Desulfosediminicola ganghwensis: one gene and its partners. The protein of the gene in region 1 binds, or shares a complex with, the protein of each later gene. Links are inferred from orthologs where the notes say so. Each region holds a gene or a part of one and is shown in the gene's direction. Other genes may lie near its edges.

Region 1 (11,244 bases):
AGACAGTAGCCTCTCACTCCCAGGCACTTGCCCAGTGTCGGGAATGGTTGAGGAAGAATCTGCCCAGCGTCCCTACTCTCGATAGCTTTTCCACGGGTGCAGCGGCGAAGATGGCTTCCAATAATCCTAATATTGGTGCCATAGCCTCCTCGCTGGCAATCAAGACCCATGATCTGCAGGTGGTTGTAAAAGGGATAGAAGATTACGCAGGAAACACCACTCGCTTTCTCATTATTGGAAAAGAGTCACCAAGCCCCAGTGGTGCTGACAGAACTTCCCTTCTCATTGGTACAACCCACAGGCCAGGCGCCCTGAACGAGATTCTCACTATTCTCTCAGATGAGGGCATCAACCTTATGAAACTCGAGTCTCGTCCGGTGAAGGGCAAAAAATGGAAATACCTCTTCTTCCTGGACATGATGGGCCATATGGAAGATGAGCATATTCGTCGAGGCTGTGAAAGCATACGTGACCTCTGCTCATATTACGAATGGCTTGGTTCTTACCCGAGAAGTGAGGCGTAAAACTTCTCCACCCACATTTTGTAGAAAGAAGCAATCAGGCCCTCCCCGTCTTGAAGTAGGCGTTTGGAGGGCCTATTATTTGTTGAATGGTGCACTGTGCAAAGCTGGTGCCGTTTTATGGTAATCTGCAGAGTTGACTTTATCGATGCAGATCTTTATATTGGCGCGTCTTGGCATTTTTTGAAATACTTCATTTATTATCCAGCAGTAGAGACGACGGCAGGTCTGAACCAGCATGCGTATTTTAGGTATAGAAAGCTCTTGCGACGACACAGCAGCCGCAATCCTTGAGGACGACTGTACAGTTTTAAGCAGTGTCATCAGCAGTCAGGATGAGATTCACAGCCGCTTTGGGGGAGTTGTACCAGAACTCGCATCCAGAAAGCATCTTGAAAATATCCACCCTATTGTTTGCGAAGCTCTCGATCGCGCCCAACTTACTCTTGCTGATATTGATCTCATAGCAACTACCCAGGGGCCCGGACTGATTGGTTCTCTTCTGGTCGGTTTTTCATACGCCAAATCCCTTTCGTACCAAACCGGCATTCCCTATATCGGTGTAGACCATATGGCTGGGCACCTGCTGGCTGTTTTCCTTGAGGACGATGTTGAATTTCCATATGTTGCACTTATCGCTTCAGGTGGGACCAGTTCTATATTTCAAGTGCAAAGCCATACCGACTTCACCCACCTGGGAAGAACCCGGGATGATGCCGCTGGTGAAGCTTTCGACAAGGTCGCTAAACTGCTCGGTCTTCCCTATCCTGGCGGACCACATGTATCAAAAATGGCTGACCAGGGAGACTCCGGTGCCATAAAATTTCCCAGGGCCTGGCTTGAAGAGGATTCACTCGATTTTAGCTTCAGCGGCGTTAAAACGGCTGTTTTAAACCACTGCAATCAGCAAAAACAGAAAAACAACTCTCTCAACCTTGAAAATATATGTGCCTCGTTTCAGGAAGCAGTAGTAGAGGTGTTAGTAGAAAAGACGATTCTGGCAGCCAGGAAAGCAGGTGTTACGACAGTTGTTCTCGGTGGTGGAGTTTCTGCTAATCCACGTTTGCGGTCGGCCTTCCAGCATCGTTGCGCTGAAGAGGGTCTTAATTTTCATGTGCCAAAACCCATATTCTGTACAGATAATGGTGCCATGATAGCTTTAGCAGGGTACTATAAATATTTGGAGCAGGGAGCAATGTCAACAGATGAGGATGTGTATTCCAGATCAGCCTTAGGATAGCGCAAGACATGCAAATAGGGCGTTTAGGTAAGTATTATTTCAGAAGATTACAGCGCCTTAAAGGTGATCCGATCGCACTTGCCGGAGGTTTCGCCATAGGTGTCTTTATTGGTTTCACACCGACCATGCCTCTTCACACCGTTGCGATAATTATTGCAACACTGGCTACTAGAACATCAACAATAGCTGGAATTTTGAGCAGTTGGGTAGTCTGCAATCCTCTCACCTATTTTCCTATTTACTACTTTTCGCTGGTTATCGGCAATGCAGTCACGCCATACCATCTGAATTGGGTAAAAATTAAGACAACACTCGATCTGCTTCTTACATCTGAATCCATATCCCAATCCATGAAACTGGTAATGGGACTTGGATGTGAAACAATAGTCGTTATGCTTGTAGGCGGAATAATTTTAGCTCTTCCTTTTACCATTATGAGTTTTTACCTTTCGCTGAAGTTCTTTATTGCAGTAAAGCAGAAAAGAGCTCAAAAGCAGATTCTCAATTAAATACAAACAGATAGTCAATTAAATGACCAGATATGGTGAGACCAGGAAATCCCTGGGCAAACACAATCTCGCGCCGAAAAAGCGGTTTGGGCAGAACTTTCTTGTTCACAAACACACCGCCGAGGCCATAGTCCGTGCAGGCAAAGTTGCTGCCGAAGATGTAATAGTTGAAGTTGGGGTAGGGCTTGGTGCGCTCACTCAGCCTCTGGCTGAAAGAGCCAAACAGGTTATAGGTGTCGAGATTGACAGCGGTCTTATCCGCTTTCATGAAGAGGAAAATGACCTCCCCGAAAATGTCACCTTAATTCATGAAGATGTTCTGAAAGCCGATTTTAAAAAGCTTTCCGACCAATGCGGCGGGCCCATGAAGATCATGGCCAATCTGCCCTATTCGATCTCAAATCCATTCATTTTCAAATTGATTGAGAATAGACAATACGTGATTTCCGCAACCATCATGCTGCAGAAAGAAGTAGCGGACCGGTTAATGGCTGCCCCGGGCAGTAAAGATTATGGAGTGCCTTCGGTTCTCCTGCAAAGTTGCGCGACAATAACCGGCCTGATGACCCTCAAGCCGAGTGAATTCCATCCGCAACCGAAGATCGACTCTACTGTGATTCGAATAGAGTTTGATCACGCTCCTTTCCAGACCAGGCAAGGCACATTGTTTGCCTACCCGGTTTTCCAGCGTATTGTCCGATCAGCGTTTAACCAGCGAAGAAAAACTATTCACAATACGCTGTCAGGTGCCGGATTTTTTATGGAGGATGAAGCAGTTGACAAAGCAGACAACAAAAGAATTACTGAAGAAGTAATAGTTGCTGCCGGGTTATCTCCATCTTTACGCCCTGAGGCACTTTCACTTGACCAGTTTATGGATCTTGCCGTTTCTTTTGAAAAACGCCTTCAAGCTAAGAACACCTGATGCAAAACTTCGTTTACCATAATCCCACCAAGGTTCTTTTCGGTCGAGGGGTGTTGGAGCAGATAGGTTCTGAAACCAGCGTTTATGGCAAGAATGTATTGCTTGTCAGTGGATGTAATCATGCCCGTCAAAGTGGCCTGCTTGAACGCATCGCCAGCATCATGGCAGCGCATGATCTCAATGTCATAAACTTTGATGGTGTTCAGCCCAACCCTTTGCTCAGCCACGTCCAGAAAGGGGTCGCAATTGCAAAAGATAACGAGATAGATGTAATCTGTGCAGTAGGCGGTGGTTCTGTCATTGATTCAGGTAAAGCGATTGCATGCGGCGCCCTGGTTGAACACGATGTCTGGAAGTTTTTTACCGGAAAAAAAGGAATAAAAGAAACACTCCCGGTAATTGCAGTTAGCACACTTGCAGCATCTGGATCTGAGATGAATTCCGGAATGGTACTCACCAGAGAGCGTAGCCAACAAAAATTCGGTTTTGCCCATCGGATGCTTTTTCCTAAAACGTCATTCATGGACCCGGAACTCACCTTCTCTGTCTCGGCAAGACACACTGCGTACGGAGCTGTTGATGCACTTGCCCATTTGGCCGAGTTTTATCTTACATCGTCAGGAGGTACCCCCGTCCAGGACAAATATATGGAAGGACTTGCGGCAACCATTCTTGTGTGCGGTCCTCGGGCAATAGCCAAACCAGATGATTATGAAACCAGAGCTGCCTTGATGTGGGCTGCTGCCTTATCACTCAACGGCCTCTCTGCTGCCGGGCTTGGCAAGGTTGGCTTCCCAATGCACCTGATAGAGCATTCCCTCTCCGCTCTCTATAACGTGCCACATGGCGCGGGATTGAGTGTTGTGATGCCTGGCTGGTTGAAATACAATCAAGGTTCAGGCAATGAGCGAATTTCACGGTTCTTATCTGCATTATTTAACGAGCCTGGCAACCCTGATCTGCTTTTCGAGAAAGCCGGTATCGGAAACCTCATCAATTGGTTAAGGCAAATCAACACCCCGACCACACTTGGTGAGCTGGGTATCTCTGAAAGCGATATTCCAGAAATCGCCGAAAACTGCTTATCACTGGCCAAGGTCTGGCGTATGCGTGAATACGATCAGGTGCGCGTTGAGGAAATACTCCGCCTGTGTGTTTAAACTACTATGGATGCGTCTTTTACAGGGTCAAGCAAAAAAGCCGGTTTACCCTTGAAAAAAAGATAGACCGGCTTTTTTGTATCGTGGACTATCTGTTAGTTAACCGGTTCTCCAAATGGATTGAGTTTGCCGGCTGCTGTCTTGTCAACAGTGATATAAAGAGTTGCAGTGGTGCTACCATACTTGCCGCCGAAACCTTCGGTAATCTCGATCATGCAAGTCTTATTCGGCTTCGTGAAAGCTAATAAGAACCCTTTAGACTGAACTTCCCCCACCAACTTCCACTTGTTGTTATCCATGGAAGAAATTATGAAATTCTTCAACGAATAGAGCTCGACCCTTCCGGAGTAACTCAGAATTCCACCATTAAAGGATTCTGTCTTAATCGCCATACTTTGGTCGCTGTTCCAGGTCATATCGATGGGCAACTCGATATCTTTGAAGTCAGCAACGGTGGCTGAGACAGTACCATAGTCAGCCGGGGCAGCATAATCATCACCTGCGCCGGAAGAGCTTTTTCCCATACAGCCACTGAGAAAAACCATCATCATCAAACCAATCAGGGAAAATAGTGTAGTACGTATTCTGAGTGCTTTTATCATTTCCTGTCCTCCTAAGTTTATAAACTATCGTAAAGGTCTACTTTGAAATCGCACGTATTAACAGACAATTCTGTCAAAGATAGCGTATAGTGCCGAGACTCGCAAGCACACATCTTTCGAGACACTCTTATCAATAACGTTTACCGGTAGAACATTGGAGATAGCACGGATGAACTATATAGATCTCAATTTTTTTCTCCACCCTTTACATCTCTCCTCTAAATAGCAAAAGAGATCATCCCGCCAGTAGCTCCGAGAGTTCATTGCCAGCGTTGCGCTTCAAAACTCTTGTAATTAGTTTATGCTGAACTGATTGTCCAGTATTTAGTATAGAGATTCGAGTGAAGCCATTGAACAGGATGGGAAAATGTGCTTTCTCTATATACAAACTGTTTTATATTATGTGCGAAGTAGCCGATCTGTTCGCGAGTTGGACTTGCACAAAGGTGCTGAATGTGTTTTATGTTCTGCGCTTTCCGATTGTATCTATTATTCATCAATGTCTCGCCAGAATTACTTGCAACCGAACGCAATGAGCGAGAATTAACTTAACACAATATATCTATGTCCAGTCTGCAAAAAATAGTTGTATCAGAACTTCCTATTCGCCTTGGTCAGTTCCTGAAGCTGGCAAATCTTGTTCAGGACGGTTTCGAAGCTAAAATTCGAATTCAGCATGGTGAGGTTTCGGTAAACGGAGTTGTGGAGACTCAAAGGGGAAAACAGCTCAATGAGGGTGACATAATCGCTTATAACGAAAAAGAGTTTGGCATCATCAGGGGATAAATGAAATTCTGAAGACCACTATATTCTTCATCCTTCCCGTTCTCTGATCACGAAATTATTATCAGGTTACCCTTTAAGTTCATGAACAATCGGACGGTAAAAGTGATCCGGGGTGCACGAAATCACATCTTTATTTCATTAGTCAAACTATCCTGCGTAAAATCACTCTCAGCCATTTAAGTCCAGATCAACCATACTGACAAATTTCAGATTTATCTGCCAGCTCTGACGAATCCACCACCGGCATTGACAATATAGCCAACAATTATCAGCCTACTCTTTAGCTGACAACAGTTACTGCAACAGAGCCATAACGGTATTGAAAATATATCACAAAGCGAATAGATTTTAGCAGCCAACCAGCAACTTCCTGTTATATATCAGAGAGTAACCGCGTCATTAACGCTCTCAATAAAATCTACTTCATATTTCATACCTGGCACGAATCATGTTCAGACTACTCACCCTGATTACCCTGTTTTTTCTATCCTCGAATAGTTTCGCTGAAAATAACACCAACGATCTAAACATTTTCTATTCCAATGACCTCCTTGGAGAGCTTGAGCCCTGCGGTTGAAAGTCAAAACAACTGGGCGGTCTGTCCAGAAGAGCTTTATTGATTGAAGAACTTTCAGCCAACGTCGGCGATGTACTTCTCTTGGATGCCGGAAATCTCCTTTTTTCCAGGGATGGAGCAAGGGAATTACTGCAACAGGATGTAGTTACTGCGAGAGGCATTTACGAAATTTATGAAGACCTTGGCTATCACGCGATAGCTGTTGGTCCCTACGATCTCACAGCCGGCCTTAGCACAATTACCGACCTCTCGGGCTCGGTACCCTGGATTTCTTCCAATATTATAACCCAGGGCGGAGAATACATATTTCCTCCCTGGGTTCTTGTTGAATTTGAAAAACAGAAAATCGGGATTGTGGCGCTGACAGCCACTCCACGAATAGTAAACGATAATTACAAGATGCTGGAGTGGAGGGATGCTCTCACTGATGTGTTGACCAGGATCTCTCCTGATTGCGATGCCATCATCCTGCTTTCCTCTTTGGATACAGCAACAAATCAACAGATAGCAGAACAATTTTCTGACATCAGCCTCATCCTGACCGCTAATAAGCGGAATGGAAATCGTCCTCCAAAACAGATAGGTGATGCGATCACCAGTCAGGTGCAAAGCCGTGGCCGATATCTTGGAGTTCTCACCTTCCCCATGGGGCTGAAAAACCTGCTGGCAGACAATAAGAAAACGGAAAACTTCCAATACAGGTCGATAGCTCTTCAGCCCAATCTTGAAAAATCACAAGCTATTGATAACAAGGTTGCTGAAATACAACGTGATATAGCAAAAATTGGCAAGCGTGCGAAATATCAACCCCAGCAAAAAACACAATCAGATACTTCAAACAACCAGTCTGAAATATCTTCTTACAGGACGTGTGTTGATTGCCATAAGGAAACGGTCGCCAGGTGGGAAAAATCCCCTCACGGTCGGGCATATCAGACCCTGGTAGATAATAATCAGCAATACAACCTTCGTTGTTTGCCCTGCCATGTGACTGATTCGGCAAACCAAAAGGCAACAGGGGTTCAATCCATGCAAGCTGATGACCTGAACTATAAACTGCTTCATCTCAGCTCTGAAAAGCAATCCGTCAGCTGTAGTGCCTGTCACCCAGGCTCCGGACTCCATGCCAAAAACAATGGTAATTTAAGGTATCTGCAAAAAGTTTCTCTAGAGCTATGTATCACATGCCACACAAAGGAACTGACTGCGGATTTCAACTTCAATAAAAAGAAAAAAGACGTGCACTGAACACTACTGAACAACAGAGAGACCGTTAGAGATAAATCAGTCCTCAAAAAAGAGCAATCCAGTTATTATTGATCCTCAACTGAAGATTTGCGAAGAGATAGGAGATAGGGGTTGGCGTGGTTCTGCTTCAGATCCGGGTATCAAAAAGAACACTCAGAGTTCATCTCTTTGACGGACAATAAAAAAAAAGGGGGGTTGCACCAGTCGGTGCAACCCCCTTTCTCTTATCACTACAGGTCGAAACTACGGTTTCGACACAATTCAGTATGCTCGAATTAGCAACCGAAAGCGGTCTGCAGGTTAGGAACAGTCTGCTTCTTACGGCTCATCATGCCGTCAACCCACATGGAATTATCTTCCAGTTTGCCACCGAAAGCACCTTCTACAAGTGCGGTATCGTCAGAGAGAACTACCAGATCGGTACCCTCTTTTACAACGTCGGTAAGCATGAGCAGTACAGAATGACGTCCTTCAGCCTTGACCTCTTCCATAGCTTTCAGGAGATCGGCACGGATAGCAGCTACCTGATCAAGAGTAGCAAGCTCGAGCTGGCCTACACCAACTTTGTTGCCATTCATGTCAAAATCTTTGTAGTCACGGAACAGCAGGTCTTTCGCAGGCACACCGTCTACAGAAGACTTCGCCTTGAGCATCCCCATGAAAAGTTCCTCGGTGTCAGCAACACCGGCAACTTCTTTCAGCTCTGCAACTGCAACTTTGTCATCTTCGGTGCAGGTAGGTGACTTGAAGTTTACGGTATCACTGAGAATTGCGGCGAGCATACCACCAGCAATGTCCTTAGGGATAGCAACACCAGCCTCTTTGAACATTTTGTTCAAAACGGTACAGGTACAGCCCACAGGCTCCGCACGGAAGAGAATAGGATTGTTGGTGGTTACATCACCAATTTTGTGATGATCAACAATGGTAACTACGGTAGCTTGATCAAGGTTAGCAGGGCCCTGAGCGATATCGCTGAAGTCAACCAAAGCGATCTCTTTACCGGCAGCGTCAGTAATTTCTTCTGGCGCGGTCAAACCAAAACGCTCGAGAACCATGGTGGATTCCGGGTTCAAATTTCCAGCAGTGGACTGCATAACAGCCTTTGCTTCCTGTCCCTGTGCGTTCAGGAGAGCAGCCAGCGCGATTGCAGAAGTAACTGAATCTGTATCGGGATTTGAATGTCCTACAACTAAAATAGCCATGTTCTTCCTCCGTAAATAAATTAATAATAAAATCAGACTACTATATTAATAACAAACTCGTTTATACTGAGTTTTTTCATTTGAAATTGATGGCTTAACATAGTGTCTTCAACTCATCCAGTCAAGCAGAAAAAAAAGCCTGCAATCCTTGTTGTAAACTCAATTTCTAAGTTGCCAAAATCTATGGCGCAGCCACTTAATATGCTTGCTGTTCTGCTACCGTTTTGTTTGGTGACATTGCTATTCGGTTGTAATATAATGTTTAGTTGTTCACGCCTTCACCTATCCCCTCAACACATCAGATCGCCATGGAAGACCAAATAAAAGAACGAATAGAGGTCCTGAGAAGAAAGCGTCGCAACCGCTCACTTTTTCCAGCTGCTCTAGTATCAGGTATCTTCATCGTTGTTGTTAGTGCATTCTTTTTCTACCAGAACAAAACAGATGTACAATCTCCTGATTCCAGCCAATTAACAGCAACCACACAAGCTGAACCTGCTGTTTCAGTGTCTCCGAAAGTTGTTTCCGAACAGACTTCTGGCGCTCCGAACAAGCTGGATGCTGAAGGGGACCCTATTGGAGATATAATCTCCTCAAGTCAAATTGAAATTCCTGAAATAATACCCCAAGCACAACCTGCTGTAGAACAAACCACGCCAAAGGTTGTCGCTGAACCGGTAATTGAACCGGATGTCTATCAGCAGGCGGCTGATAGAATCAGGCATTTTTACTCAGAGATGGATGAGAAAAGATATATTAAGGGGTATCATCTGAATGAACCAAGTGAGAGCTATTTCTCTTCACTTACCCAGAAGGCTTTGGACAATCCTCCTATCGTCTCCGGCGAAACAGATGACCTTTTCAATGTGCTTAAAAACACCGCACATTTCTTCAGAGTCGTTGGCAAAAAAAACATTATCGTCATCAAATCCATCCTGCATGAAGAAAAGAAGTCATACGAAGATGTGCTAGCAGATTACTATCTTCTCAGCAAGAAACCTGAATACCTAAATAAAGAATTTTCGTTACAGGTTACCGACGATGCCTTATTGGAGTATGCCGGTTTTTTCCTGAACACCATGGGTGGGAGGCTTTACCTCTTCAGACGAGACTCCGTATCCCGTATGCTGGTCAATTATTACGCTATATTAATAGTTGACCAGGCAAACCATGAAGCTCGCAATAGTTACGGTATAGATATCAAGCCTGCCATTACAGCCCTCATTGACGAACTCGAAACGAGCAACGCCCAACTGCAGTCAAAAGAGACATATCTCGATACCCTCTACACCTTAAAGGAAAGGTATTGATCCAGAAATCGGTTAGAGGCGCTTTCAGACCGACACAGGTCTCGTGAATATGCGCGGTGCAGATACAAACTAAAGACGTGATTCTCTGAAACAGGAAGACATCCCATTGGAATTTGAACTTGATGCCGCATTTGAAGCCAGCGCGTAATCTGCCCTTTTCGATATTTACACTAGGCATCAGTGGATAAGGAAGACGTTTCTCACAAAGGAAAATTCCACTGCACAAATTACTGCAGTTGCCTACTCCTGTTTAAACCGTATTTTACAATCACTGGCCAGCAACAGCGTCGAGGGCACCCGGCGCTTAATAATTGTATCTGCTATAATGAACACTGAGCAGCCCTAATCCATTCATAATATTCATAATCATACCATTGCAGCCCCATGACTGAAACTCATCACATGAAAGAACTAACAGAAAGGTATAATTCAGATCTTTTTCAATATCTGGACGCATCTCCCACAGCTTTTCATGCAGTCGAAGAATTAGCAAGTATGTTATCAGCCAGGGGCTTTATAGAGCTTCACGAAACTGAGCCCTGGAAGCTGCTGAAAGGCAAGAGGTATTTCGTAACCCGTGAAAATTGCTCGCTCATCAGCTTTATTTTGGGCAACGAAGATAAACCTTCTGATGGATTCCGCATTATAGGCAGCCACGCTGACAGCCCTGGCCTGCAATTAAAGCCGAAATCCATGGTAATCAATGACCCATACCTTCAACTTGGTGTAGAAATATACGGCGGTCCCCTGCTGAACACCTGGTTCGACAGAGATCTTTCCCTGGCCGGCAGAGTGAGTTGCTCTGACGGCCAGGGAAACCTGGTGGAACACCTGATAAATTTTCAACGTCCTCTGCTTTCAATTCCAAGTCTTGCCATTCACCTGGACAGGGAAGCCAACGAGGGACGCGCCATAGATAAACAGAAAGCTCTTCCTCCTGTATTTGCTCAAACCCTGGATGTCAATATTCCTGAGTTCAACCAGATTATCATGGCCCAGATACAGCAACAAAACCCTGGCTCTGTTGCTGAGAAGGTGCTTGCTTTCGACCTGTTTTGTTACGATCCACAGAAGGCAACCTACCTTGGAATCAATGATGAATTTATTGCCAGTGGCAGATTGGACAATCTCTTGAGCTGTCATGTTGCAGCAACAGCCATG
Region 2 (11,226 bases), 140 kb from region 1 along the record:
GGCCTTTGATTTTGAATGGACCAACGAAGCACTCTTTTATGGTCAATACACCAGGGCCGATTCTTTTTTCAGCAATTCCTATCTGGCAGCTAGACAACTGCCGGAGGGACTGGAGCTCGAGTACTTAAACGAATATCGGGATACTCTGCCTGCAGAGGTCTTTAGCACTCCGCCGGCGCCACCAGCGGCCAGAGACTGGCGGGAACTGCGGGATAATCTACAGCAAGCCCAGGAGTTGCTCAAGGAAGCGGGATATGTGGTGAAAGACCAGAAACTGGTTGATAGCCAGGGGAAGCAATTTGAGTTTGAAATTCTTCTGGTTCAACCAACCTTTCAGCGGGTGATGGCCCCTTTCGTACGTAATCTTGAGAAGCTTGGCATGAAGGTGCAGTACAGAGCAATTGATATGACTCTTTACAGCTCGAGATTGAAAAAATTTGATTTTGATATGATCGTTATGAGCTATGGTCAATCTATGTCACCGGGCAATGAGCAGAGGAATTTCTGGCACTCGGAGGCAGCTGACAAAGAAGGGTCCAGAAATTATGCGGGAATACGTTCTCCGGCAATTGATGGTCTGGTAGATAAGGTTATTTATGCGCGTAATCAGGAACAATTAACAGCGGCTTGCAAAGCCCTGGATCGGGCACTCTGGTACGGCTATTATCTGGTGCCCAACTGGTATATGAGCGGTTACAGGATTGCCTATCGCGATAAATTTTTTATGCCTGAAGTGTTGCCAAAGTATTATTCTCCCAGCGCTTTATTTATGACCTGGTGGAGCCGTGAAAAGGCTGAATAGTTGAAAAATACAATTGTCTAAGCGTTTGAACACTATCTGGCCTCTGTCTCCCACTTTCGCTAAGCCTTCAAAATAGTGTGCTAAATGTTCGTTGCACCCTTGACTCCCTAACCTATTATTTGATATGAAGGAAAGTGTCCCCTAACGTGTTATGGGGCACGGTAAATCGGGCGCGGCCCGTTCTTTTCCGGCGCGACGGAGGACTTCCGTCGTATTAATAATGGGAGGATTTTCGGATGTCAGATCGTGTGAAAGGCAAGGTCAAATGGTTTAATGCAAGTAAAGGGTACGGTTTTCTGGAAAGGCCAGACGGGCAGGGTGATGTTTTCGTGCACTACAGCGCCATTAAGGGAGACGGTTTTCGCAGTCTCGAAGAAGGGGAACCGGTAGAATTTTCAGTGGCTAAAACTGAAAAAGGTCTACAGGCTGAAGATGTCTCAAAAGTGGATTGAGCGTTTTCAGTACAATGATTGCATGCCCTGACAATCGTAATGCACCATTGTCAGGGCATTTATTTATCTGATTCCCTATGAAGCCTCCAGAAATTGCGCTGGAGTCAGGCGCAAGGCGGCAGGGCATATGGGATACACTTCGAGGTTAAATGTTGAGTAAATTAAATAGAATATCTTACAACCTTGAACAACCGTTTAATAGCGAACCGGTATGATGAAATGTTGCTCCTGAACTCTTTCTCCAAACCCATCACAACTCTTAATTGAGGCCTGGCGCTAAACATACATGTTTTATATGTCATTCAATTTAGGTATGTGTTCCTTTTAAACAGCCTCAGCTTTCTGCTCCTCTGGTGGTTCCCAAGAGATCCCTGATTTGTCCGAAAGAATATTTTCATCGCGATAATGATACATATCTTGTATGTTCACAGGCCGAAATTACGTGCTAAATGGATCGAATTTCCGCATATGTAAATATACCCGCCCATAGAAAAAACTGTTATGCAATCAATACGTTTCTCATTAACTAGCCGTGAGGAGACCGAGAAATTCGGTTTCTCCCTTGGGGCGTCTGCAAAGCCTGGTGATGTCATTTGCCTCGATGGTGATCTCGGTGCAGGTAAGACCACACTTTCCCAGAGTATAGCCAGAGGTGTAGAGGTACCTGGAGACTGTTATGTCACCAGTCCATCATTTACTATCTTTCATGAGTATCCTGGCAGAATTCCGATGTACCACATGGATTTTTATCGCCTGGGAGACGCTGCGGAGGTGGAGGATCTCGGCTTTGATGAGTATTTTTATTTATCGGGTCTCACCGTCATTGAGTGGGCTATTCGGGCTGAAGAAATACTGCCTGAAGAACGCCTGCACATCATGATTGAAGTATCCGGAGACGAGTCGCGCGCAGTACAGTGCCTGTTTGCCGATAAGAGATGGCGTGAGCTTATCGAGAAAGCGTTGGATGATGCAGGTGTTTCGCAATAATCTGCGGGGTTGTTGTACTTTCAATTATATGAATGAAAATGAAAGGCTAGGAGAAAAGATCAATTGCAGGCATGTTTTCCTGGTACTGATAGGCACATTTTTGTACATGAAAATGCATGAAAGAAATGAAAAAAAGACCACACTGTGGTACTTTGTGAGCGTTTGTTTATAGCTGGTTATAATAACAGGAACAATTCAAAACTCGAAAAAGGTTTTAATACATAATGAAAAAGAAGACCCTGCAGTTTAATGACTGTCTCAAAACATTCACCAGGGATCAGGATAAGGCGATCAGCCCGGAAGATACCCTGAAGAGATTTTACCAACAGGTTGAAAAGCTTGACGTTAATATCATGAACGAGATTAACAGGATCGACAACGGAAGGCTCGATATCCCTGTTTACTTCAGTGTTTGTGGTGAAGATGCAAGTAAATTGACTGGTACCAAGAAGCAGATGGGTAAAGGTGCTTCTCCGGTTCAGGCAGAGGCGTCCGCCTGTATGGAGCTTGCCGAGCGCTTTTCCTTCTTTTCATTCAAAAACGATGCAGGCAACTTTATCACCGGTGATTATCCGCAAATGATAAAAGCGGGTTACCCGGTTATGTCCATGGAGTTGCTGCTTGAGTCGGTTCATGATACGACCACACCGGTTGCAACTCTTGAGAAGTTACTTGAAGGCATTCCAATGCAGTGGACCTGGTCCACCAATATCACCACTGGAGAGAATGTCCTGGTGCCTTTCTCCTGGTTTTTTGCAATCAATGAGTTTAACGGCCCATCCTCCGGTAATACCTATGAAGAGGCTGCCTTGCAGGGGCTCTGTGAGATCATTGAGCGTCATGTCTGCTCCCTGATTGATCATCAGGAAATAGAGACACCGCTCATAGACCCCGCTTCCGTAAAAGATCCGGTTGCCAAAGAGTTGCTTGAGAAATTTGAGAAGAACGGCATTGAGATGTATCTCAACGACTTCACACTCGATACCGGCATATGTACCGTAGGTGCCCTGGCTATCGATCGCTCCACTTTTCCTGGGTTGAGTGAGATAGTCTACACTGCCGGAACTTCTACCTGCCCTGAAAAAGCAGTAATCAGGGCAGTGACTGAGGTTGCCCAGCTTGCTGGTGACTTCAACAGTGGTGCAAACTATGTTGCCTCCGGTCTGCGTAAGCCGCTTTCCATGGATGAGGTAAAATATCTTACCGAGTCTTCAAAGTGTACGACCATTTCGAAGATGGCAAATCTCACCGATAACAACATGAGAGTTGAGCTTGAGAAAAGCATCAATGCGCTCAAAGAGCGGGGAATGCAGATTTTCATGATGGATGTAACCCATGAAAAACTGGATATCCCGGCATTGTACACCATTATTCCCGGCGCGCATTTCCGTGAGAGATCAATGGTTCAGGATGTTGGTCTTTTTGCAGCCAAGTTGCTGTTTGACCTGGTAGATGACCCGGAACTGCTTGAGAACAAGATGCAGCAGATGGAAGGCCTCATGCCGGAAGCGTACTTCCTGGAGTTTTATCGTGGTAAGAACTTCGTGACCATGGGCTTCCCTGAATCTGCCATTGCTCATTTCGACAAGGCACTGACCTTGAACCCCGAGCAGGAAGATCTGCCATACATATACTCCTATAAGGGCCACTGCCTGAAAGAGATGGAGAAATACGACGAGGCGATCAAGGTGCTGAAGCAGGGCACTGATGAAGATGATGAGCGTCCTGATCTACACAATATGCTTGGCGTATGCTTTTTTAAGAGAGAAGAGCATGAGACCGCAATCTATCATTTCAAGCGGGCTGTTGAGCTGAACCCGGCTTCTGGTATCGACTACGCAAACCTGGGCGTGAACTACAGCAGATTGGGAAAAAGGGATGAGGCTATCGAATATTTCACCGTCGCCCTGACCATAGACCCGTCGCTTGACTTTGCCAAGCAGGAGCTCTCCGGCCTGATGAAGGCAGAGTAGGGAGAACAGCGTCTCTCACCTTTATGAAACATAAAAAATCCGGGTCGCGACACATCGCAACCCGGATTTTTTTTGGTTCGAAAAAGAAAAAAGCTATTTTGGTATCAGGCTGGAGAGGCCTTCTTCGACCGACTGAAACGTTACAATTCTTCCCAGATCATCTCGAAACCGGGTGCCTGTGCTGGTGTCTGTGATGGGTTCACCAGAAAAATTCGAAGTAATAATCCCATAACGCCTTAAAACATCCTTCACTGTCGGCTGCAAGCCGCATAATGCGAGGACAGAAATCTTCTTATCGACAATCAGCGAGCAGAACAATCCGATAAGTTTAGAACCTATGATATTGAATCCAGAGAGGTCAAGAAAAAGAAATCTATCAATTTCCAGCAGGGGCTGACTCTCGTTGGCCGAGAGGAACTGTAATGCATTTTCCATATCTTCCAGGCCGTCTTTTATCGATTCGAACTCTGAAGCGCGAATAATTGTGACTCGACTGTCACTCATGGTGATATCAGTCATTAAAACCTCTTTGCACGAAACATAAATGTTATGGCGTTCCCTTTATCATTGAAATGTAAAGAGTCTGCGTAGCATTTCATGCCATATAGCCCACGCCCCTGTTTTTGGGATAATGGTGGTGGTTCTTCCGGTATGTCGGGTCTGAATCCTTCCCCCTCATCTGTTACACTGTATGTGTATGTATCTTTATCATGCCAGCACCGGATGGTTATTATCTTATGTTCCTGTTGTTTGTTGCCGTGTTCATAGGCATTTTCTATTGCCTCCATCAGGCAAAATTCTATTCGGTCTTTGATCTTCTGGTCCAGTTTTTGCCATTTGAGGTAACCGATCCGGAACTCATGCAAAAAGGAGGAGATGGCGTGGCGTTCGGTACGGATAGATTTTGTGAATACAATCATTTCTCTATTTTCTCTCAAGTACCAGCAAAGTCAGATCGTCACTGGCGGTGGCCCCGGCCAGGAAACTGTTTAGCTCCTTTGCCAAGTTAGTCAATACCTCCTGACAATCTATGAATCTGTTAGCAGACGTCAAGGACGAGATAAGCCGATCACGACCGAAAATCTCACCATCACTTCGAGATGACTCAACAATACCATCAGTATAAAGAATGAGTCTGTCGCCCTGTTGGAAGGTAAACGAAATCTCCTTGTATGGTGATGAACTCACCATGGCAAGTGGCAGACCGTTGAGTACCAATTCATGTATTCCTGAATTGTTGACCAGGAGCGGGTAGGGTTGTGCCGCATTACTCATGGTGCAGATGTCAGAAGTAAAGGCAAATGCTGAGGCTGCAATGAATTTTTCCGTGGTTAACAGACCGCAAAGGTCAGTATTCATGGTATCAAGGATTGCAGCAGGGGAATTACCATTATTTTTAATCTGATGCAGAAGGCCGATAATTCGCATGGAGATAAGGGCAGCAGATAGACCGTGACCACAGCTGTCGCCCAAAAATAACGAAACGGTACTATCGCTTTTACGAGTCAGAAAAAAATCACCTGATACAGGGCCATGGGCCTTATTGTAGACGCACGCCTCGATACCGATTTCATTGAACAGTGAAATTGTAGAGTGTGCATCCGTCAGGAATCTGGCCTGAATACGTGCCCCATCAGAGATATCTTCCTTAACCCTGCGTTCAAGGTATCTGTTACGAAGCAGGGTCTTAACCCGGGCAACTAGTTCTTCTTCGGCGAAAGGTTTTTGGAGGTAGTCGTTGGCACCTGCATCCAGGGCTTTGACGATGTTTTTAGTTTCAGTCCTGGCGGTCAGCATCAGGACAGGTATGTCCTTCAGGTTGGCATCCGCTTTCAGGCAGGCCAGCATCTCAAATCCATCTATAATCGGCATCATGATGTCGAGCAAAATGATGTCGGGGATGATGTCTTTGGCGATAGTGAGTCCCATCTCGCCATTTTCGGCATTGTAGATAGGGAGATTCAGGTGTTCGAGACTGATGGCACAGATATCACGGTTTATTTCATTGTCATCGACAACGAGAATACCGCCGTTTTGCCTTGAGGGAATGGTTTTGAATACCGCCATATCAATAACAGCCTGTTCCGGTTATTTCTTTTTTTTCTGCAGCCACAGGGCTTTAGTGAGGTTTTCCTCTGAAACCAATCCTTCTTTTAAAAGGATCTGGCCAATTTTTTCAGGTTGTTCAGATGTAGGAAGCGTAAAGTGAAATGAGGTAAGGCCGTTCTCGCTCTCTGCCCAGATGATTCCGTGCATATCGTTGAGAATCCGCCTGCAGATGGAGAGACCGAGGCCTGTTCCACCTGCCCCCGTTCTGGTGATGCTGCTCTGATAAAATTTATCGAAAATCGCTTCCGATTCATTCTTTGGAATGCCTATTCCTGTGTTGATTATAGTCGTGCGCAGGCAGTCTGAGTTGTTTAAAGACTTGTCTTTATGGAAGAATATTTCAACAGTACTGCCAGGTGTACTGAACTTGAGAGCATTGGAGAGAATGTTTCTGATTACCTGACCAAGGCGCTGCCTGTCAAAGCTGGCAACAGGTTTAAAGGGTGGATCATTAAGTTTAAAGTTGATCTTCCTTTCTTCAGCAAGGGGTGTGAATTCTGCCAGCGCCTGAGAAAACTCTTCACGTATATCATCAAAGCAAAAGGTGTACTCCATTTTGCCCGCCTCAAGCTTGGAGAGATCAAGCAGACCGTCTATGAATGGAAACAGTCGATGGGCAGATTTACTTATCTGGTTGAAGTAATGGCCGAGGTCGCTTCTGGGTGAATCCTGGTACTTTTTCTCGCCATATCTTGAGTAGCTCAGTATGGCGTGTAAAGGAGTACGCAATTCATGGGACATGTTGGCGAGGAAATCACTTTTGGCATCGTTGGCTCTTTCCGCTGCCTCTTTGGCCAGTCGAAGGCGTTTTTCATAGATCGCACCTTGGGTGATATCGCGATCTATCCCTCTAAAACCTGCAAACAAGGTCCGGTTTCTCAGGGTCTTGAAGACCGGTTCCCCGCTGGACTGCATGGTGATTTCCTGACCATCTTTGTGTTTGAAAGTGTAATTCCAGTCTTTAAATTTTTTTATCTGTAAATCTCTGGTTTGTATTTCAGAGAAAAATTTATCGGCGGTAGCCGGATTGCGTAATAAAAGGTATTGGTGGCCCAGTAATTCTTCAGGACTGTAACCAAGGATTTCATAGCATTTGGGGCTGGCATAAGTGTACAGTCCATTGGCGTCTATTTCCCAGATAAAATCACTCGTGGTTTCAGTGAGATTGCGAAACCGCAGTTCGCTTTCCTGCAAAGCCTTGAGGGCCGATTGGTGTCTTCGAATTTCTCTTCTCAATCTTTCATTGGTTTCTATCAGATAACTACTGTTTGCTTCAGTGCGACTTGACGAAGTTGAGAGTTGATTTTGGTCAGCAGGAGTGCTGTCTTTTTCTGATCTTTCAACAACTGCTATCGGCTTGGTAATTGTGAAGGTAAATATTCTCTTGGTGACAGTGCTGTCATCCGTAAAAGAAGCGTGAGAAATGATAGTCTTGGGAAAATTCCTTTGAATTTCAAAACTCCAGAGAGGCCAACCAATTTTGAGAGTGGTAAACGAATTTGTATGGGCCAGTATATCTTTGCGGAAGGAGTCATCTTTGAAAACATCAGAGAAATCAGACAGAAGATCGAAAATATTTCTCTCAACAATTTCAATTTGTTCTTTGCCGCAGAGTTTACTGAATAAAGGGGTGCAGTAATGAATAGACAAGGATTGATTTGTTATCACAACTGCTGTCTGCTCGGGTAAATATGCCTCCAATTTTCCAGATAGATTGCTGAATGAGAAGGTTATAGGATGAACACGCAATGTGACCATGGAATACTGTGGAATATGTCTGCTCATGGTACGTATGTGGCCAAAGACTGGTACTATTTTCGTTGCTAAATCAAAGAAAAGTCAAGGAGAAAAACATTTATCAAGATGTGGAGCAAGCAGGGCAAAGTTGATGCCAGATACACAGGCTATATCTGATAGGTAATTGATGAAATAATAATTTTTTCATCAAGAACATGATCAGGCTATTGCAGGCTCATTTCACTTGCACCAGACGGGATGTATGCTATCTATTCATTCATAAAAGCTTAATTGAAAGCACTGAACAGGAGCAGGTGTAACAATCTATGCTCCTTGGGGCAGGCCAAACTATTTGTAAAAAAAATGTCGAAATTATCGAGAGATCAGATTTTGAAAACATGCATTATTTATAAAACCGAAGGCGGCAGGGCAATTGCGGAAAGGATTGCTGCTTCGCTTGAGGGTACCACTATTCTGCCCCTTGAAGAAAAAGTCGCTCTTCAATTATCCCACGCCTGGCATGAATTTGACGGCATTATTTGTGTAATGGCTGCGGGTATCGTTGTTCGTTCAATTGCTCAACTTATAAAAGACAAACTGACCGATCCCTGCCTGATAGTACTCGATCAGGAAGGCAGGCATGTGATCAGTTTACTTTCGGGTCATCTCGGTGGGGGAAATGCACTTGCTTTAAAAGTAGCAGAGATCACAGGAGGGACTGCTGTGATTACTACAGCAAGTGATGTGCTGGGTAAAACCGCGCTGGATCTGTGGGCAAAGAGAAACTCTCTGTCGGTGGACAGCAAGGATAAATTGACCAGGGCATCTGCCAAGATGGTAAATGAAGGCTCCGTAACAATTTTCAGCACCCTGGCACTTGATTTCTTGCCCGCAGATATAGTGAGATACGATGAAAGGGATACGGCTGATATTGTCGTAACCATTAATAAATACATGACATCAAATGCGCTCTGTTGTATACCAAGAATCCTCTACATCGGCGTCGGCTGTAACCGTGGAACCGGGGTAAATGATATTGCAGAGTCGTTTGGCGAATTGTGCGATGCACATGATATCAACCCGAACGCTGTCGCCGGATTGGCAAGTGTCGATGTGAAGCATGATGAGGAAGGAATTTTGGCTTTTGCCGAATCGATAGGTTTGAAGCCGGACTTTTTTTCCCGAGATCAGTTGAATGGTGTTAAAGACGTTTCTTTTTCAGCGGCGGCAATGAAAGCAGTTGGTGTTCAGGGTGTTGCTGAGCCGGCAGCTCTTCTTGCTGCACAGGCTGATGGTTCTGAGGCAGAACTTATTGTACGGAAGATGAAGTGGAAAGACGTAACCCTTGCAGTAGCGGAAAGGAAAAAGAATAGATGGGAATGATACACGTAGTTGGTACGGGTCCCGGGGCAGTAGCAAGCATTACTCCGGAGGCAGTCGGATGCATTCAGGATTCAGATATTGTTATTGGCTATTCCACCTATCTGGATCTCATCGAGCCATATCTTGATGGCAAGAAAGTTATTTCTTCCAAAATGATGCAGGAGGTGCAGCGTTGCAACACAGCATTCGATGAAGCTGAGAAGGGCGCAGTCGTCACCATGATCTCAGGAGGCGATCCGGGCATTTATGCCATGGCGGGACTGATCTACGAGATAGCCGCCGAGCGGGACACCGATGTGTCCATCAACGTGGTTCCAGGGCTTGCGGCGCTTAATAGCTGCGCAGCCCGGCTTGGTGCACCGTTGATGCATGATTTTGTAGCGATAAGCCTCTCTGATCTGCTGACGCCAATGGAGCTTATCGAAAAAAGAATTGAGGCTGCGGCTTCTGCTGACTTTGTGATCGTTCTCTATAACCCGAAGTCAAAGCGCCGTACCGCCCACATTGAAAAAGCTCAGGAAATTATCAGCAAGTATCGTGATTCTGATACTCCTGTAGGTATCGTCACAGCGGCCACCAGGGAACATGAGACTGTTGTGGTAACAACCTTGAAGGATATGCTTGCTGAAGAAATTAACATGCAGTCCTGCGTGCTCATCGGTAATAGCTCCACTTTCACCTGGCGCGACAAAATGGTGACACCCAGAGGGTACAAAGACAAATACTCACTCTGATACGGAGTCGATATGCCGAAGACGCTATACCTGATGCGTCATGGAGATACTGGGGCAGGGGGTAGATTTATAGGCAGTACAGACCTGCCGGTGAGCCAAAGCGGATTTGCCAGGATCGACACCACTGCCGAGATGCTGCGGGAGACCGGCATCTCAAAGGTTCTCTGTAGCCCAATGCTTCGATGTCGCCAGACTTTCGAGAGAATTGGGCTCGCTTGTGCTGTTGATTTTCAGGAAAACCTGCGTGAAGTTCATTTCGGACTCTGGGAAAACAAAACGTTTTCCGAAATAAACAAGGAGTGGCCGTCTGAGGTGGACTCGTGGGCTTCCTGGTCAGAAGAGTTCCGTTTTCCAGGGGGAGAGAAGACAGCCGATTTCCTCAGTCGTATTCAATCCATCAAAAGATATATAGACGACCTTGATCAGGAAAAAGTCCTGATTGTCAGTCATGGTGGTGTTATCAGGCAGTTGATTTGTCTCTATCTCGGTCTTTCTCCGGTCAATTATCTCTTATTCGATATAAAAGCGGGCTGCTATTCAACCCTCACACTTTTTAGTGAGGGCGGGATACTCACTACGCTTAATTCAGGGTATTCAGCATGAGCACATTTACACTGGTTACGGGTGGAGCGCGTTCAGGAAAAAGCTCCTACGCTCTGGAACAATGTGAAGAGCAGGGCGGGAATCGTTGCTTCATTGCCACCTGCCCCGTGATTGATCCGGAAATGGATGATCGCATCAGGGCTCATAAGCTTGAGCGCCAGGGCAGAAACTGGCATTCCATTGAAGAAGAGGTCAATCTGGCCGCAAAACTGGACGAACTTCACCAATCGCAAGTTGTACTTATTGATTGCCTTACGCTATGGGTGAACAACCTGATGTACCGCTCTTCACAAGTTCAAAAGACTTTTGGCGAGCAGGAAATAAAAGCTGAGGCAGAAAAGCTGCTGGAGGCCATAGAAAGATTTCCCGGCCATGTTTGCTGTGTAACCAACGAGGTTGGATTGGGCATAGTGCCTGACAATGCTCTTGCACGTAAATACAGGGAT
Region 3 (9,041 bases), 1.5 Mb from region 1 along the record:
AAAACAACAAACAGAGAGGAATGCGGGATGCAGTCAATTAAGTATAAGCGAATCCTTCTGAAATTGAGCGGCGAAGCCTTGATGGGCGACGATTCTTACGGAATTAACACGGATGTGTTGGAATTTGTCGCAGAAGAAGTAAAAGAAATCGTAAGGCTGGGTATAGAGCCGGGTATCGTTATCGGAGCAGGGAATATTTTTCGTGGTGTTGCAGGCGCAAGCAGGGGCATGGACCGTGCGACGGCCGATAACATGGGCATGCTTGCCACTGTTATGAACAGCCTGGCGATGCAGGATGCCCTTGAGAGAAAGGGTGTTATCACCAGAGTTATGTCGGCAATTCCGATGCAGTCGGTTTGTGAGCCATATATTAGAAGACGTGCTACCCGTCATCTTGAGAAAGGAAGGGTTGTAATCTTTGCCGCTGGTACCGGTAATCCATACTTTACAACCGACTCTGCAGGTGTGTTGCGTGCACTTGAGATTGATGCCGATCTGGTGATTAAAGCCACCAAGGTAGATGGCGTATATGATAAGGATCCTGTTGTTTATCCTGATGCTGTCAAGTATGATGAATTGACATACGATACGGTTCTGCAAAAAGGACTTCGGGTTATGGATGCGGCTGGCATTGCTCTGGCCAAAGAAGACAATAAACCGATCATGGTACTTGATATGAGTGTTTCAGGTAATATCCGCCAGGCTGTAAGCGGAAAAACCGTTGGTACCCTGATAACGTCCTGATAAGACCATTGAAAATAATTCATCAGAGAGCAGAGGTAAAAGCATGAGTGATGTGATACTGGATATGGCTGAGAAAATGGAGAAGAGCGTTGAGACGTTCAAAAACGAACTGTCGAAAATTCGTACAGGCCGCGCTTCAATTTCTCTCCTGGATGGAATTATGGTTGATGCCTATGGCAGCGCAATGCCAGTTAACCAGGTTGGAACACTGACGATCCCTGAGAGTCGGATGATTGCCATTCAACCCTGGGATGTCCAAATGGTTCCTGCCATTGAAAAGGCCATTTTAAAGTCAGATATTGGCCTTACTCCTATAAGCGACGGCAAAGTTATACGCTTGAATATTCCTCAGTTGACCGAGGAGCGTCGTAAAGGTCTGGTAAAGCAGGTCAAGAAAATTGCTGAGGAGTTCCGTGTGGCCGTTCGCAACTCTCGCCGAGATGCCATCGACATCCTCAAAAAGCAGAAGAAGGATAAGGAAATCTCTGAAGATGATTTGTTCAAGCTGCAGGATGATGCTCAGAGTGAGACCGACAGCTATATTAAGCAGATTGACGAGATAAGCGCTGCCAAAGAGAAAGAGGTTCTGGAGGTATAACCATTATTTCTCATGAGGATTAGGTACGCACTCTCCAATGATTGCGGAGATCTCTAGTGAACCACCCCCATGAGAAATAATGGTAGACTCTCTTTTTCGGTTTCGTTCTACCTACAAATCATGTTTTTCAGGGAGAACCATGGTCATTGACCCGGCGATAGACACCAAACGTCTGCCGCGCCATATTGCACTTATTATGGATGGCAACGGCAGGTGGGCGCAGCAACAGGGTAAGCCCAGACTGTTTGGTCATAAAGCAGGTGTGGATTCAGTGCGGGCGATTGTTGAGACGTCCCGTGAAATCGGCATTGAAGCAATTACTTTATACGCATTTTCCACAGAGAATTGGAACAGGCCTGAGCAGGAAGTAAACGGCCTGATGACTATTCTGAAAACATATCTTTCAGCTGAACTTTCCAGGTTATTGAAAAACGGGATACAGCTGCGCTGCATCGGTGACCTCGATCGTCTGCCGGAAGGTGCCGCAAAAGCACTGAGCAAGGTGATTGAGGCTACCAGGCAAAATGATAAGCTGGTGCTGAATCTGGCACTCAGCTATGGCGGCAGGGATGAACTGGCCCGGGCAGCACGGATACTTGCAGAGCGCTGTGTAAAAGGTGATCTCGAACCAGCTGCGATCACCCCTGAGCTAATCAATGATAACCTCTACACCACCGGACTACCAGACCCCGATCTCATGATCAGAACCGGTGGTGAGGCGCGCCTTTCCAATTTTCTGCCTTGGCAGCTTACCTATTCAGAGATATTTTTTACGGATATCATGTGGCCTGATTTTCGCCGGGAGCAGTTTCTGCAGGCGATCAGCGATTTTCAGATGAGAGAGCGCCGTTACGGTAAAACCAGTGCCCAAGTTTCAGCCGAGTGATTATGAGTCGTACTTTTCCCGGAATTTTATTGGCAATTGCCTGGGTTGTTCTACTACTTGCCGGAACGCCTCTCTATTTTCAACTGGTGATGCTGATAGTCACCGCTATCGGCATTAATGAGTATCTGGATATGGCGTTGGAAAGTCCACCGTCTATCTCCACCAGGGTGCTCTCAATCGCCACGTTATTGCTGCCCTATCTGGGTGGCTGGTACTTTGCCGATACTGCTGGAATTCAGTTCGGGCTGTTTGCCGCCACGTTCTTTATCTTTCTTTACACCATAGGTTGCTATTCCAGGCTGAATGAGCCGTATCGGTTCCTGAGCAGGCTTATCCTCGGCGTGGTCTATGTCGGCGTATTGGTATCCTATCTGCCGCTGATCCGTAATCTGCCAGAAGGTGGTGAATGGCTGGTGGTGCTGACAGCGATTACCGCCGGTTCAGATTCAGGAGCGTATTACTCAGGCCGACAATTCGGAAAGCATAAGCTTTCCCCTGCAATCAGCCCTAAAAAGACTATAGAGGGTGCTGTTGGCGGCCTTGTCTGTGCAATTCTGGCAGGCCTTGTCCTCGCTGTGCTCTTGTTTGATAAAGTTAATCTGCCGTTTATTCTGTTTGCTGCAATAATCCTTACAGGCGTCGGAATTCTAGGGGATCTCGCAGAGTCAATCATTAAGAGGGGTACCGGCACCAAGGATTCAGGCAGACTACTGGCTGGTCATGGTGGTATACTCGATAGAATCGATTCAATCCTGCTTGCTGCGCCTGTCTTGTATTACCTGTTGTACTTTTTTATGGGGATTCAATGAAACGTATTGCACTTCTGGGTTCTACCGGTTCAATCGGTGTAAATGTTCTTGAGGTTGTCCGGCAGTTTCCCGAAGATTATTCTATTGTAGGACTTGCGGCAGGCCGAAACCTGGACCGACTCAAGGCCCAGGTGCTTGAGTTCGACCCTGAGGTGGTTTCCGTAATCGATGAGAAGCATGCTGAGAAAATACAGGCGATGTTGCCGACAAAGTATCGTACGCGGGTCGTGTGCGGCACCGAAGGCAACTGCCTGGTTGCGTCCCACGGCGATGCCGATATCACCGTCTCTGCCATAGTTGGGGCCGCTGGGCTGCTGCCCACCCTTGCTGCTATCCGTGCCGGAAAACCTGTCGGATTAGCCAACAAGGAAACTCTGGTCATGGCTGGCAGGATTGTGATGGCTGAGGCCAGAAAGCATAATGTACCGCTCCTACCGGTGGACTCTGAGCACAGCGCTATTTTTCAGGCGCTGGAAGCCGGGCACCGTAAGGATGTCGCAAAAATTATCCTCACCGCTTCCGGCGGCCCATTCAGGGGCAAGAGCCGTGAAGAGTTACAGAGGGTAACCCGGGAGCAGGCACTGAATCACCCAAACTGGGACATGGGGCAGAAAATAACTATTGATTCTGCCACACTCATGAATAAAGGTCTTGAGGTGATCGAAGCCAGATGGCTTTTTGATATCGGTGCAGATGATATAGAGGTTGTGGTTCATCCACAATCGGTTGTGCATTCACTGGTAGAGTATCAGGATGGCTCTGTGATGGCCCATCTCGGTATCCCTGATATGCGTATTCCGATAGCTTACGCCCTGTCGTACCCCAGGCGGTTGCCATTGAAGCTTAAACCTCTGCAGCTGTCCCAGTGTTCAAATCTTGAGTTCCATGATCCGGATTACGATTCTTTTCCGGCACTTGGCATGGCTTTTGAGGCATTGCGGACGGGGGGGGTTGCCCCTGCTGTGCTCAATGCAGCCAATGAGGTCGCAGTTGCAGCATTCTTAGCTGAGCGAATTGGTTTTACTCAGATACCCGAAACTGTAGCTTTTACTCTGAATGAAGTTCATCAGGGGAGCGATGAATCACTGGAAGATATCCTGGCAGCAGATGCAGCCGCCAGAGTTTCAGCAGAACAAAAAATTTCAGCCCTCGCCTGACCAGTCTGCACTGCAGCTTCGGGAGTGCGGTCTACATCATTTGAACCGGAACAGTTTACTCCAACCATTGTGAAGTTATGACAACTGCCTTTTCCTTTATACTCGTCCTTGGCCTGCTCATTTTTGTCCATGAGCTGGGCCACTTTCTGTTCGCCAAGCTCTTCGGGGTCAGGGTGCTGAAGTTCTCCCTTGGCTTTGGGCCGAAACTCTTCGGCAAGACCGTGGGCGACACCGAATATGTCGTCTCGGCCATCCCCCTTGGCGGTTTTGTAAAAATGTACGGAGAAAATCCGGATGAACAGGATGTACCCAAAGAAGAACGGGAGATATCGTTTGCCCACAAGAGCGTCGGTCAGCGTTTCGGTATAATATTTGCCGGACCAGCGTTCAACTTCGTTTTCCCCGTAGTGATGTTTTTCCTGCTCTTTCTCTTCTCAGGTACACCTGAGCGGATTGATACTACCAAAATCGGTAATGTCGCACCGGGTTCACCGGCAGCTATGGCTGGAATGGTTGAAAACGATGTTATCATTTCAATCAATGGCGAACCGACAGACAGTTGGGACGATATACTCCATGGTGTACAGGGGAGTCGCGGTGAGCCAATTGATGTGATTGTGCTGCGTGAAGACGCCCAGAAGAAGCTCGAAATTCAGCCTAAATATGAAAGTGTTGAAAACATGTTCGGCGAAGAGCTGGAGCCTCGCTTCATCATAGGTATTATGCCCTATGCCGAGTTTAATTATGTTCATAAAGGGCCGATCGGGGCTTTCACCGATGCCTGCAAACAAACCTGGGGCTATGTTGACCTTACTGTAACCAGTATCGTTAAGATCTTTCAACAGGTTGTGCCTGCCTCGGAGCTGGGGGGGCCGATCCTGATTGCCCAGATAGCTGGCCAGCAGATGGAAGCCGGCTGGGTTAACCTTCTCTACTTCATGGGGTTGTTGAGTGTCAATCTCGGTATCCTCAACCTGTTGCCTATTCCAGTGCTTGATGGCGGGCACCTGATGTTTCTAACCATTGAAGCGATCCGCAGAAAGCCACTTGGAGAGCGGGCGCAGATCATTGCCCAGCAAATCGGGTTGGCACTGCTTGGTACCTTGATGATCTTCGTCTTTTATAACGACATCGTGCGGATTTTGACCCAATGAAACAGGTAGTGGAAAGCGATGGCTGTATCCTCGCAGTTGATACCGCCACTTCATGTTCGACTGTGGCGCTCACTTTGGGCACAAGGGCAAATGGCAGGGTTCTCGGAAGTGTGAGCCTGTCGAGTAATGTTACCCATTCAAGGAGATTACTTGGTGCCATTGACCGGTTGCTGAGTGAGTCCGGTTGCAGCAAAAATGATATCAGTGGTTATGCTGTTGGTCTGGGGCCGGGCAGTTTTACAGGCCTGCGTATCGGCATGGCCACTGTAAAGGGTTTGGCCGCCGCAGCGGATAAACCGCTTTACGGTGTATCCACCCTCGATATTCTTGCTGCGAATTGCCATGACCCGCGCCAGATTTGCGCTGTACTCGATGCGAGGAAAAAAGAAGTCTACGCTCGCTTTTACCGAATGAAGGATAATACAACGCCAGAGGCTGTGACGGAGATTGCGGCCTATTCACCTGAAACGCTTGCAGAAGTAATAAACGAACCGACCCTGATGGTTGGTGACGGTCTGGCAGTGTACAGGGATTTTTGGCTGGAGAAACTGGGCGAAACTATCAGCATTGCACCGTCCCAACTCTGGTCGCCATCCGCATCAAGTCTGGGGCTGATCGCTGGCGAATTGGCAGAACAGGGGCAAGTTCTTGAAATCGGTTCCGCCATTCCCATGTATGTCCGTGCCTCCGATGCTGAATTGAATCTGCAGATGAAAAAAAAAGGCACTAAATAGTCTTTTACCTGCAGGAGATTAGAGTTAGTCCGGATCGGGATTTTTAGATTTTGTGGTAACCGTCCGGTTGTATGTTCATAGTCGAAGTACTCAGGCAATCCAATTTTTAACCGCAGTGTTTTTTCCATGATTATCCGACGTCAGACACGAACCATCCAACTCGGCGATCTGCAGATTGGCGGCAGTAGCCCGATTTCCGTACAGTCCATGACCAATACGGACACTCGTGATACCAAAGCGACCATCGAGCAGATTAAAAGGCTCGAGCAGGCAGGGTGCGAGATTATCCGCTGTGCGGTACTCGATCAGGAGGCGGCAGAGGCGCTCCGTACCATCAGAGATGGTATCCAGATTCCACTGATTGCCGACATTCATTTCGATCACCGGCTGGCCATCAGTGCCATGGAAAACGGTGCCCAGGGTATACGCATCAATCCCGGCAACCTCGGTGGTGAGGAGAAGCTCGCCGCGGTGGTGGCCGCCGCCAGGATGCATAAGGTACCGATAAGAGTTGGCGTAAACAGCGGGTCCATAGAAAAAGACCTCTTGGAAAAGCACGGTTATCCCACCCCTGAGAATCCATCATCTCTGATTGAGAGCGCTATGAGAAATGTGCGTCTGGTGGAAAAACACGGCTATGAGGAGATGAAGATTTCCATCAAGTCCTCTGACGTGATGACCACTGTCAGCGGTTATCAGCAGCTCTCAAAGCTCACCGATTATCCTCTGCATCTTGGGGTTACCGAAGCTGGTGGCCTGATCGCAGGTACAGTGAAATCAAGTGTGGCCCTCGGCATTCTTCTCAGTCAGGGGATTGGCGATACGTTCAGAATTTCACTTACCAGAGATCCGGAAGAAGAGATCAGGGTAGGTTTTGAGCTGCTTCGTTCGCTCAAGATCCGGGAGCGCGGCCCTGAGTTGATTTCCTGCCCAACCTGTGGAAGAACCCAGATCAATCTTTTTGAATTGGCTGAAGAAGTGGAACGTTATGTTCAGACCATGGAAACTCAAATTAAAGTTGCGGTCATGGGTTGTGTGGTCAATGGGCCAGGTGAGGCCAAAGAGGCTGATATTGGTGTAACCGGCGGTAACGGAGTCGGTATCATCTTTAAAAAAGGTGCGATATTCAAAAAGGTTTCAGAAGATGTTCTGTTGGAAACATTTCTCGCTGAATTGAAAAAAATGGAAGAGGAAGGGCGAAAATCCTGAAAATCTGCTAAATTCTCTTCGTATTACAAATTCCCAACCCGCGACAGCGGGGGATGCCGCTCCAGCCGGGGCGGTTCAACTAAGATAATTTTACTTACGGAACATCTATGCGTTACTCTCAATCACTTTTGCCTACACTCAAGGAGACACCTGCCGAGGCTGAAGTCATTAGTCACAGACTCATGCTGCGAGCGGGTTTTATGCGAAAACTCACCTCTGGAGTTTATACCTATCTGCCCTATGGTCTGGCGGCAATTCGCAGGGTTGAGGCGATTGTGAGGGAAGAGATGAACCGGGCCGGCGCCCAGGAACTGATGATGCCGATGGTACAGCCTGCGGATCTTTGGCGTGAAACCGGACGATATGAGAAGTATGGACCGGAATTGCTGCGTTTTCATGACCGTCACGAGCGTGAGTCCTGCCTCGGACCTACCCATGAAGAGGTTATCACAGATATTATTCGCCGGGACCTTCATTCCTACCGGGATCTGCCGATTAATCTCTACCAGATCCAGACCAAGTTCCGCGATGAGATACGTCCCCGTTTCGGCCTGATGCGCGGTCGTGAGTTTATCATGAAGGACGCGTACTCCTTCGATGTCGATGACGCTGGCGCAGAGGTCGCGTACGGTAAAATGTACGAGGCGTATAAACGTATTTTTACCCGTTGCGGTCTCGAATTCCGTGCAGTGCAGGCGGACTCAGGTGCCATTGGCGGCAGTTTCTCCCATGAATTTATGGTACTGGCCGATACTGGCGAGGATACCATCGTGGTCTGTAAGTCGTGCGAGTATGCGGCAAATATGGAAAAGGCTGAGGTTAAGCCGGCCGAAGCGAAAAACGATGAGCCGCTGCTTGATCTTGAAAAAGTTGAGACTCCAGGTAAGCGCAAGGTGAACGCGGTCTGTGAGTTCATGGATATTACCCCCGATCAGCTCGTAAAAACAATGGTCTATATTGCTGATGGTACCCCGGTGGCAGTACTGGTACGCGGCGATCGTGAAGTTGAAGAGGTGAAACTCAAGAATTTCCTTGGGGCCATTGACGTTGAACTTGCTGACGACAAAGCTGCTTTTGATGCCACAGGGGCCCCGACAGGCTATCTCGGACCGGTCAACAGCAAAATCAAGCTGGTTGCCGATCAGGAGGTTGCCGCTATGGCAAACTTCGTCGTTGGAGCCAACGAGAAGAATTACCATATGCGTAACGTGAACCTCGGTCGTGATTTCGAGGTGAGCGGCATAGCTGATCTGCGCCAGGTGACTATCGAAGATCCATGTCCTGCCTGTGGTGGAGAGATCGATCTCACCGAGGGTATCGAGGTAGGACATATCTTCAAGCTTGGGACCTCCTACTCAGAGTCGATGGAGGCTATGTTCCAGGATGCAGACGGCCAGGAGAAGCCTTTCGTTATGGGGTGCTACGGTATCGGTGTAAGCCGGGTCGTTGCCGCTGCTATCGAGCAGAATCATGATGAAAACGGCATTATTTTTCCGGTACCCCTGGCACCATATCAAGTTATTATCTTGAATCTTGGGTTGAAGGATGAGAGTATTAATGCGGCGGCCGAGAAATTGTATAGCGATCTGCAGCAAGCTGGTATCGAAGTACTTTTCGATGACCGCGATGAACGTCCGGGCTCCAAGTTTAAAGATGCTGATCTGTTGGGAATTCCGTACCGGGTGACTGTTGGCAAGTCCCTGACTAAAAACGGAGTTCTCGAGGTGCGCCGTCGCAGTGATGGATATAC

The links.
Region 2: the proteins of tsaD (region 1) and tsaE are in contact, whole or in part, in a crystal structure (PDB 6N9A), measured with the Thermotoga maritima proteins. The link is inferred for Desulfosediminicola ganghwensis from one-to-one orthologs. Residues at the interface, in WP_004082750.1 of Thermotoga maritima: Cys10, Asp11, Arg49, His50, Leu82, Gly84, Gly135, Gly136, Glu154, Thr155, Leu156, Asp157, Asp158, Ser159, Glu162, Asp165, Lys166, Arg169, Leu170, Tyr175, Lys213, Thr214, Leu217, Tyr218, Gln221, Arg222, Asn324; in WP_004082108.1 of Thermotoga maritima: Leu37, Gly38, Lys46, Lys57, Val59, Lys60, Ser61, Thr63, Phe64, Thr65, Leu66, Met67, Val69, Pro71, Tyr82, Arg83, Leu84, Asp86, Asp88, Phe89, Asp93, Ile128, Asp130, Glu131, Arg134.
Region 3: the proteins of tsaD (region 1) and tsaB are in contact, whole or in part, in a solved structure (PDB 4WQ4), measured with the Escherichia coli proteins. The link is inferred for Desulfosediminicola ganghwensis from one-to-one orthologs.

What each region holds. Positions count from the first base shown.
Region 1 is NZ_CP050699.1:3,553,694-3,564,937, forward strand. What follows is about bases 1-2,760. They hold tsaD (tRNA (adenosine(37)-N6)-threonylcarbamoyltransferase complex transferase subunit TsaD), read left to right. Parts: upstream 1-759; coding sequence 760-1,761; downstream 1,762-2,760. Other genes in these bases: pheA (prephenate dehydratase), read left to right, coding at 1-524; FCL45_RS15140 (DUF2062 domain-containing protein), read left to right, coding at 1,770-2,270; rsmA (16S rRNA (adenine(1518)-N(6)/adenine(1519)-N(6))-dimethyltransferase RsmA), read left to right, coding at 2,293-2,760. In the rest of the region: more of rsmA, read left to right, coding at 2,761-3,195; FCL45_RS15150 (iron-containing alcohol dehydrogenase), read left to right, coding at 3,195-4,355; FCL45_RS15155 (hypothetical protein), read right to left, coding at 4,451-4,957; FCL45_RS15160 (RNA-binding S4 domain-containing protein), read left to right, coding at 5,522-5,743; FCL45_RS15165 (multiheme c-type cytochrome), read left to right, coding at 6,360-7,568; FCL45_RS15170 (manganese-dependent inorganic pyrophosphatase), read right to left, coding at 7,844-8,773; FCL45_RS15175 (hypothetical protein), read left to right, coding at 9,082-10,083; FCL45_RS15180 (M18 family aminopeptidase), read left to right, coding at 10,486-11,244.
Region 2 is NZ_CP050699.1:3,416,599-3,427,824, forward strand. Bases 757-3,498 are described here. They hold tsaE (tRNA (adenosine(37)-N6)-threonylcarbamoyltransferase complex ATPase subunit type 1 TsaE), read left to right. Parts: upstream 757-1,755; coding sequence 1,756-2,241; downstream 2,242-3,498. Other genes in these bases: FCL45_RS14500 (extracellular solute-binding protein), read left to right, coding at 757-802; FCL45_RS14505 (cold-shock protein), read left to right, coding at 1,039-1,254; FCL45_RS14515 (YcaO-like family protein), read left to right, coding at 2,466-3,498. Also shown: more of FCL45_RS14500, read left to right, coding at 1-756; more of FCL45_RS14515, read left to right, coding at 3,499-4,214; FCL45_RS14520 (STAS domain-containing protein), read right to left, coding at 4,308-4,733; FCL45_RS14525 (ATP-binding protein), read right to left, coding at 4,733-5,134; FCL45_RS14530 (fused response regulator/phosphatase), read right to left, coding at 5,139-6,281; FCL45_RS14535 (sensor histidine kinase), read right to left, coding at 6,303-7,991; FCL45_RS14540 (cobalt-precorrin 5A hydrolase), read left to right, coding at 8,451-9,443; cobJ (precorrin-3B C(17)-methyltransferase), read left to right, coding at 9,434-10,177; FCL45_RS14550 (histidine phosphatase family protein), read left to right, coding at 10,190-10,780; cobU (bifunctional adenosylcobinamide kinase/adenosylcobinamide-phosphate guanylyltransferase), read left to right, coding at 10,777-11,226. UniProt on the Escherichia coli protein: Required for the formation of a threonylcarbamoyl group on adenosine at position 37 (t(6)A37) in tRNAs that read codons beginning with adenine.
Region 3 is NZ_CP050699.1:5,041,503-5,050,543, reverse strand. Bases 4,217-7,213 are described here. They hold tsaB (tRNA (adenosine(37)-N6)-threonylcarbamoyltransferase complex dimerization subunit type 1 TsaB), read left to right. Parts: upstream 4,217-5,344; coding sequence 5,345-6,082; downstream 6,083-7,213. Other genes in these bases: ispG (flavodoxin-dependent (E)-4-hydroxy-3-methylbut-2-enyl-diphosphate synthase), read left to right, coding at 6,209-7,213; rseP (RIP metalloprotease RseP), read left to right, coding at 4,272-5,348. Also shown: pyrH (UMP kinase), read left to right, coding at 28-744; frr (ribosome recycling factor), read left to right, coding at 788-1,342; FCL45_RS21730 (isoprenyl transferase), read left to right, coding at 1,482-2,228; FCL45_RS21725 (phosphatidate cytidylyltransferase), read left to right, coding at 2,231-3,037; FCL45_RS21720 (1-deoxy-D-xylulose-5-phosphate reductoisomerase), read left to right, coding at 3,034-4,194; more of ispG, read left to right, coding at 7,214-7,291; FCL45_RS21700 (proline--tRNA ligase), read left to right, coding at 7,399-9,041. UniProt on the Escherichia coli protein: Required for the formation of a threonylcarbamoyl group on adenosine at position 37 (t(6)A37) in tRNAs that read codons beginning with adenine.